Regions from separate parts of the Listeria sp. Marseille-Q6474 genome, predicted to be linked through region 1. Evidence: predicted binding sites of a transcription regulator. Region 1 holds the regulator's gene; the other holds the start of a gene.
What was found. Region 1 encodes CtsR, which represses protease genes until heat stress. Its sites were predicted from a motif close to ATGGTCAATAAAGGTCAAACA; they were not measured.
Positions count from the first base shown of each region.

Region 2: the regulator CtsR is predicted to act here: its motif matches at 1,399-1,419, upstream of clpP (ATP-dependent Clp endopeptidase proteolytic subunit ClpP).

Region 1 covers NZ_CAMPPS010000001.1:1,451,312-1,454,809, reverse strand. The annotation lists rRNA gene OC533_RS07300 (23S ribosomal RNA) at 1-1,539, shown strand, start outside; rRNA gene rrf (5S ribosomal RNA) at 1,617-1,732, shown strand; gene OC533_RS07290 (CtsR family transcriptional regulator) at 1,877-2,335, shown strand; gene OC533_RS07285 (UvrB/UvrC motif-containing protein) at 2,348-2,866, shown strand; gene OC533_RS07280 (protein arginine kinase) at 2,863-3,498, shown strand, end outside.
Region 2 covers NZ_CAMPPS010000001.1:2,086,040-2,089,537, forward strand. The annotation lists gene OC533_RS10445 (amino acid permease) at 1-692, shown strand, start outside; gene clpP (ATP-dependent Clp endopeptidase proteolytic subunit ClpP) at 742-1,338, opposite strand; gene OC533_RS10455 (lytic polysaccharide monooxygenase) at 1,496-2,932, shown strand; tRNA gene OC533_RS10460 (tRNA-Arg) at 3,053-3,124, shown strand; gene OC533_RS10465 (DUF898 family protein) at 3,178-3,498, opposite strand, start outside.

The DNA.
Region 1 (3,498 bases):
CCTAAGCCGAGGCCGATAGGCGTAGGCGATGGACAACAGGTAGAGATTCCTGTACCAGTGCTAATTGTTTAACCGATGGGGTGACACAGAAGGATAGGGAATCGCACGAATGGAAATGTGCGTCCAAGCAGTGAGTGTGAGAAGTAGGCAAATCCGCTTCTTGCGAAGCATGAGCTGTGATGGGGAAGGAAATTAAGTACGGAAGTTCCTGATTTCACGCTGTCAAGAAAAGCCTCTAGGAAGAGTAGTACTGCCCGTACCGCAAACCGACACAGGTAGATGAGGAGAGAATCCTAAGGTGAGCGAGAGAACTCTCGTTAAGGAACTCGGCAAAATGACCCCGTAACTTCGGGAGAAGGGGTGCTCTATTAGGGTGCAAGCCCGAGAGAGCCGCAGTGAATAGGCCCAGGCGACTGTTTAGCAAAAACACAGGTCTCTGCAAAACCGTAAGGTGACGTATAGGGGCTGACGCCTGCCCGGTGCTGGAAGGTTAAGAGGAGTGCTTAGCTTCGGCGAAGGTACGAATTGAAGCCCCAGTAAACGGCGGCCGTAACTATAACGGTCCTAAGGTAGCGAAATTCCTTGTCGGGTAAGTTCCGACCCGCACGAAAGGCGCAACGATCTGGGCACTGTCTCAACGAGAGACTCGGTGAAATTATAGTACCTGTGAAGATGCAGGTTACCCGCGACAGGACGGAAAGACCCCGTGGAGCTTTACTGCAACCTGATATGGAATGTTTGTACCGCTTGTACAGGATAGGTAGGAGCCGAAGAGACGTGTGCGCTAGCATACGAGGAGGCAATGGTGGGATACTACCCTGGCTGTATGACCATTCTAACCCGCCACGCTAAGCGCGTGGGGAGACAGTGTCAGGTGGGCAGTTTGACTGGGGCGGTCGCCTCCTAAAGAGTAACGGAGGCGCCCAAAGGTTCCCTCAGAATGGATGGAAATCATTCGCAGAGTGTAAAGGCACAAGGGAGCTTGACTGCGAGACTGACAAGTCGAGCAGGGACGAAAGTCGGGCTTAGTGATCCGGTGGTTCCGCATGGAAGGGCCATCGCTCAACGGATAAAAGCTACCCCGGGGATAACAGGCTTATCTCCCCCAAGAGTCCACATCGACGGGGAGGTTTGGCACCTCGATGTCGGCTCGTCGCATCCTGGGGCTGTAGTCGGTCCCAAGGGTTGGGCTGTTCGCCCATTAAAGCGGCACGCGAGCTGGGTTCAGAACGTCGTGAGACAGTTCGGTCCCTATCCGTCGCGGGCGCAGGAAATTTGAGAGGAGCTGTCCTTAGTACGAGAGGACCGGGATGGACACACCGCTGGTGTACCAGTTGTTCCGCCAGGAGCATCGCTGGGTAGCTATGTGTGGCAGGGATAAACGCTGAAAGCATCTAAGCGTGAAGCCCCCCTCAAGATGAGATTTCCCATTTCTTCGGAAAGTAAGATCCCTGAAAGATGATCAGGTAGATAGGTTTGGAGTGGAAGTGTAGCGATACATGGAGCGGACAAATACTAATCGATCGAGGACTTAACCAAAAAATGAAACGAAGTTACCTAACTGAACCCTTTCTTCTCTAGTTTTGAGAGAGCAATCTTTCAACAACTTCATATTGTCTGGTAGTTATGGCGAGAAGGTCACACCCGTTCCCATCCCGAACACGGTAGTTAAGCTTCTCTGCGCCAATGGTAGTTGGGGGCTTCCCCCTGCGAGAGTAGGTCGCTGCCGGGCAATATTAAAAGTCCTAATTATTTAGGGCTTTTTTTGTTATAAAAAGATAAATAAATTGCTAAAAGGTACAGGTATCTAGTATAATTAAAGTCAAAAATAGTCAAAGTCAGTGATTTGGAAAATATGGAAAGGAGATTCCTTATAATGAAAAATATTTCTGATATTATAGAAGCTTATTTAAAGCAAGTACTGGAGTCTAGTGAAGCTGTTGAAATTAAGAGAAGTGAAATTGCGGATAAGTTTGAATGTGTGCCTTCTCAAATCAACTATGTAATCAATACTAGATTTACAATGGAACGCGGGTATATTGTTGAAAGTAAACGCGGTGGCGGCGGATATATTCGGATTATCAAAGTGAAAATGAATGATAAGCTTCAATTATTAGAAGCTATTATATCTATGGTTCATGATAAAAAGGTATCTCAATCTTTTTCTGAAGATGTAATTTTAAGGTTACTTGAAGAAGATGTTATAACGAAGAAAGAAGCAAGACTGATGGTTGCTGCACTTGATCGTGAGGTTTTAATTTTACCTCTGCCAGATAGAGATATTTTGCGTAGTAGGATACTCGAATCAATGTTAGTTGCTTTGAAATATGATTAAGGTGTGATGGCTATGATTTGTCAAAAGTGTGGGGAAAACAAGGCGATAATTGCGCTTCAACAGTTAAATGAAGCTGGGAAAGTGGAGTCGTTATACTTGTGCGAGAATTGTGCTACTAAGGAGGCGCTTGCTTCTGAAAAAGACCTTGTTAAAGCAATGGATACTTTTAGTGAAGTAGCTCTGGATTTTTTGACGTTATTACAAAAAGAAGAATCTGCTCAGAAAAAAGTGGTTTGTGAAAATTGCAATCTAAGCTTTGAGGAGTTTTTACAAACTAATCGGGTTGGTTGTGCGGAGTGTTATTCAGCTTTTGAGGAGCAATTAGTTCCGATTATTGGTCGGGTGCAAAATGGTTATAAAAAGCATATTGGAAAAGTACCTGTGGAAATTGAACGTGCGGAAGATGTGCAGAATGAGATAAACCGTCTTCAAGATAAGTTAGCAGACTTAGTAAAAAATGAAGAATTTGAGGAAGCCGCAATTATTCGTGATGAAATAAGGGCTTTGAAAGCTGGGGGTGAGGATAAATGAATGTATTCGAACCTCGGCTCAGTTCTTGGTTAGAAAATGCTGGTGATGACGATGATGTTGTCCTGAGTTCACGTATTAGACTTGCTAGAAATTTAAAAGATGAGCAGTTTCCTATTTATGAACAAAAGGAAGAGGTTGTTGATAATATCGCGGAGGTATTTGATGATAATTTCACTTTAATCAAAATGAATCAGATTTCTAAGTTGCAAAAGGCTCTTTTAGTTGAAAAGCATTTAATTAGTCCTTATATGATGAATAAAAGTGAATATGGTGCAGTTCTCTTAAATGAACAAGAAAATGTGAGTATTATGTTAAATGAAGAAGATCATTTGCGGATACAATGCATGACACCAGGGTTAAGGTTGTTTGATGCTTTAGAGGCAGCATTGCAAATTGATGGATATGTGGAAGAAAAATTAACTTATGCTTTTGATAAACAGTTTGGTTATTTAACGAGTTGTGTGACGAATATTGGAACTGGGATGAGAGCTTCTGTAATGGTGCATTTGCCAGGGCTTGTTACTACGAAAAGAATTAAAAGTGTGATTGAAGCGATTAGGAGCCTCGGTTTTGTGGTAAGAGGTATATACGGGGAAGGTAGCATGCCCGCTAGTAGTATTTTTCAAGTTTCT
Region 2 (3,498 bases), 630 kb from region 1:
TTGGTTTTGACGCCGTATCTAGTGCAGCAGAAGAAGTGAAAAATCCACAAAAAAATATGCCGATTGGGATTATCGCTTCATTGGCAGTGTGTACGTTGCTTTATATTTTATTATCGGCAGTTCTAACAGGCATTGTTCCGTACACTGATTTAGTTGGAGTTAGTGCACCAGTTGCTTTTGCGCTTCAAGCGATTAATCAAAACTGGATTGCAGGCTTGCTTTCAGTTGGAGCAATTGTAGGAATGACAACAGTTGTGCTTGTTATGTCATACGGTGGAACTAGATTATTGTTTGCGATGGGACGTGACGGACTACTACCAAAATCTTTTTCAAAAATCAGCAAGAACGATACCCCGGTTAGAAATACGATGATTTTTGCGACAGTAATGGGCTTGATTGCCTCAACAGTACCAATGGAAGATTTGGCACAATTAATTAATATCGGTACACTATTTGCTTTTGCGATGGTTTCAGTCGGAATTTTCTTCTTACGTCGCAACCCTGAGCTTAATCAAAAAGGCTTTAAGACACCGTTTTATCCAGTGGTACCAGCACTTTCGTTTTTACTTTGTGTCTACTTAATGCTTAATTTATCTAAAACAACTTGGATTGCATTTGGTGTTTGGTTTGTACTTGGGATTATTGTTTATACATTCTATGGAAGAAAACATTCTGCTTTACGTATAAAATAAGGCAAGAAAAAAAGTGGGCTTGTAATTACAAGCCCACTTTTTTATTTAATTAGCCTTTTAAGCCGGATTTGTTAACGATGATGTCATCAATTAAACCGTAATCTTTTGCTTCTTGAGCAGTCATGAAATTATCACGATCGGTATCGCGAGCGATTACTTCATAAGGTTGCCCAGTTTTTTCAGCCATAATCGTATTCATACGTTCTTTGATTTTTAGAATATGACGAGCAGCAATTTCAATTTCAGTTGCTTGACCTTGAGCGCCGCCTAGTGGTTGGTGAATCATGATTTCTGCATTCGGTAAAGCGAAACGTTTACCATTTGCACCGGCTGTTAATAAGAATGAGCCCATGGAAGCAGCCATCCCCATACCGATAGTTTGCACGTCAGCTTTAACGAAATTCATTGTGTCGTAAATTGCCATCCCTGCTGAAATACTTCCTCCTGGAGAGTTGATATATAAGAAAATATCTTTTTCAGGATCTTGTGCATCTAAGAATAATAATTGGGAAACAATTGAGTTAGCAACGTTATCATCAATTGCAGAGCCTAACATAATAATTCTGTCTTTTAATAAACGAGAATAAATGTCGTATGCGCGTTCACCGCGGCTAGTTTGTTCAATTACTGTTGGAATTAAGTTCATATCAAGATTCCTCCTGTTAAATTGTATATTTTAATTTAGCTTTGTTTATATCATACACGAATGGTCAAATTAGGTCAAATGATAAAGTTTGGAGCAAACTATTTTAAAAAAAATTAACAAAAAGGTATAATGAACTATACTGAAAGGAAGGTGCACCATGAATAAATTTTCAAAAATTGGAATGTTTTTTGTTGTTGCAATATTATCTGTCGTCCTCTTCGAAACAAGTGCCGCTGCCCATGGATACATATCTAAACCAGCGAGTCGGGTATACTTAGCTAATCAAGGGATTAATACGGGAGTTGGAGCAGCACAATACGAGCCACAAAGCGTAGAAGCACCAAAAGGTTTTCCAGCAAGTGGCCCTGTTGATGGCAAAATTGCAGGCGGAGGAAAATACTCACTGTTAGATGCTCAAACACAAGATCGATGGGCAAAAGTAGATGTAGAATCAGGCCCATTAACTGTAGAATGGACTTTAACAGCGCCACATAGAACAAGTAGTTGGGATTATTTTATTACCAAAAAAGGTTGGGATCCAAATAAACCTTTAACACGAGCAGACTTTGAACCGTTAGCGACAATTACAGCTGATGGTAGCGTACCTGATAGACTATCAAAACAAGAAATAACTATTCCAAATGATCGTTCTGGTTATTATGTTATCTTAGGTGTTTGGTCAATTGCGGATACTGGAAATGCATTTTACCAAGTTATCGACGCAAATATCATTAATTCTGATATTGAACCAATTGTAGACAATGAAGCACCTACTGAACCGACTAATTTAACAGGAACAACCACTGCTAAAAAAGTAAGTTTAACATGGACTGCTTCTAAGGATAATGTAGGAATTAAAGGATATGAAATTTTACGTGATGGAAAAGTAATCGGGGAAAGTCAAGTTGCCGCATACGAAGATACAACTGTAAAAGACAATACAACCTATACGTATACAGTGCGTGCAAAAGATTTTTCTGGTAATGCATCTTCACTTAGTAACAGCGCTAAATTAACAACGAAAGAAGCACCAGCCGCTGATAAAGAAGCTCCAACAGCACCAAAAGGTTTAATGTCACATGCACAAACAGACACTACTATTGCACTTTGTTGGCAAGCGTCAACGGATAATGTTGAAGTGAAAAATTATGAACTATATCGAAATAATACGAAAATCGCAACAACGACTTCCACGATGTTTGAAGATACAAAACTAGAAAGTGATACAAGTTATAGCTACAAAGTATATGCAGTTGATACATCAGGTAATCGTTCACTAGTAAGTAACGAAATCACAGCCAAAACTAAACCACTAGACCCAATGAACACTTGGAAAGCTGATCGAATTTATAATGCAGGCGACCAAATTTATTATAATGGGATAGCTTACACAGCGAAATGGTGGACTAAAGGTAACGCACCAGATACGAGCGATGTATGGAAATCAAACAGCACCGAATTGCCAGTTTGGAACACCCAAAAAGCCTATAATGGCGGAGAAAAAGTTTCATACAATGGTAAAATCTACCAAGCAAAATGGTGGGTACGAGGTGAAAAACCAGATAGTTCATCTATTTGGATAGTGGTAAATTAACTATTGAAGCCAGCAAATCTCAGGATGCGCTGGCTTCTTCATTCAAAATAAAGCTTGTAAAAACATACGAATTTCGCTATAATTATTATTCGTACGGTAAACATTTTCTTTGTACATAAAGCCCTCGTGGTGCAACGGATAGCACGTAAGATTCCGGTTCTTAAAATGGGGGTTCGATTCCCTCCGAGGGCATAAAAAAACATCTCACAATTGGCGAAAGCTCATTTGTAAGATGTTTTTATTTTTTATTTAAAAATCGTATTTTTTACTTTCCAATCTTCTAGCTTAATAAAAACCCAGAAACCATAAATTCCGATAGTAATAATAGTTAGAAGTAACCATTTAATCCAATGTCCAAAAAGTCCAAAGGCTGATCCTTGGAATTTCAAACGTTTGCCTTCGATAACAGTATGATTAATTTTCCAACCATAAACCATGCATAAAGCCCATGGATAGCAAATCCCAATGGTACAAATCGTCACCAAAGTGCCAAGTATTGTCCAACCAATATATTGCAGTAAACCTCCATCGAAAAATGATGTTCTCCCGTTTCGTGTTTCAATGAT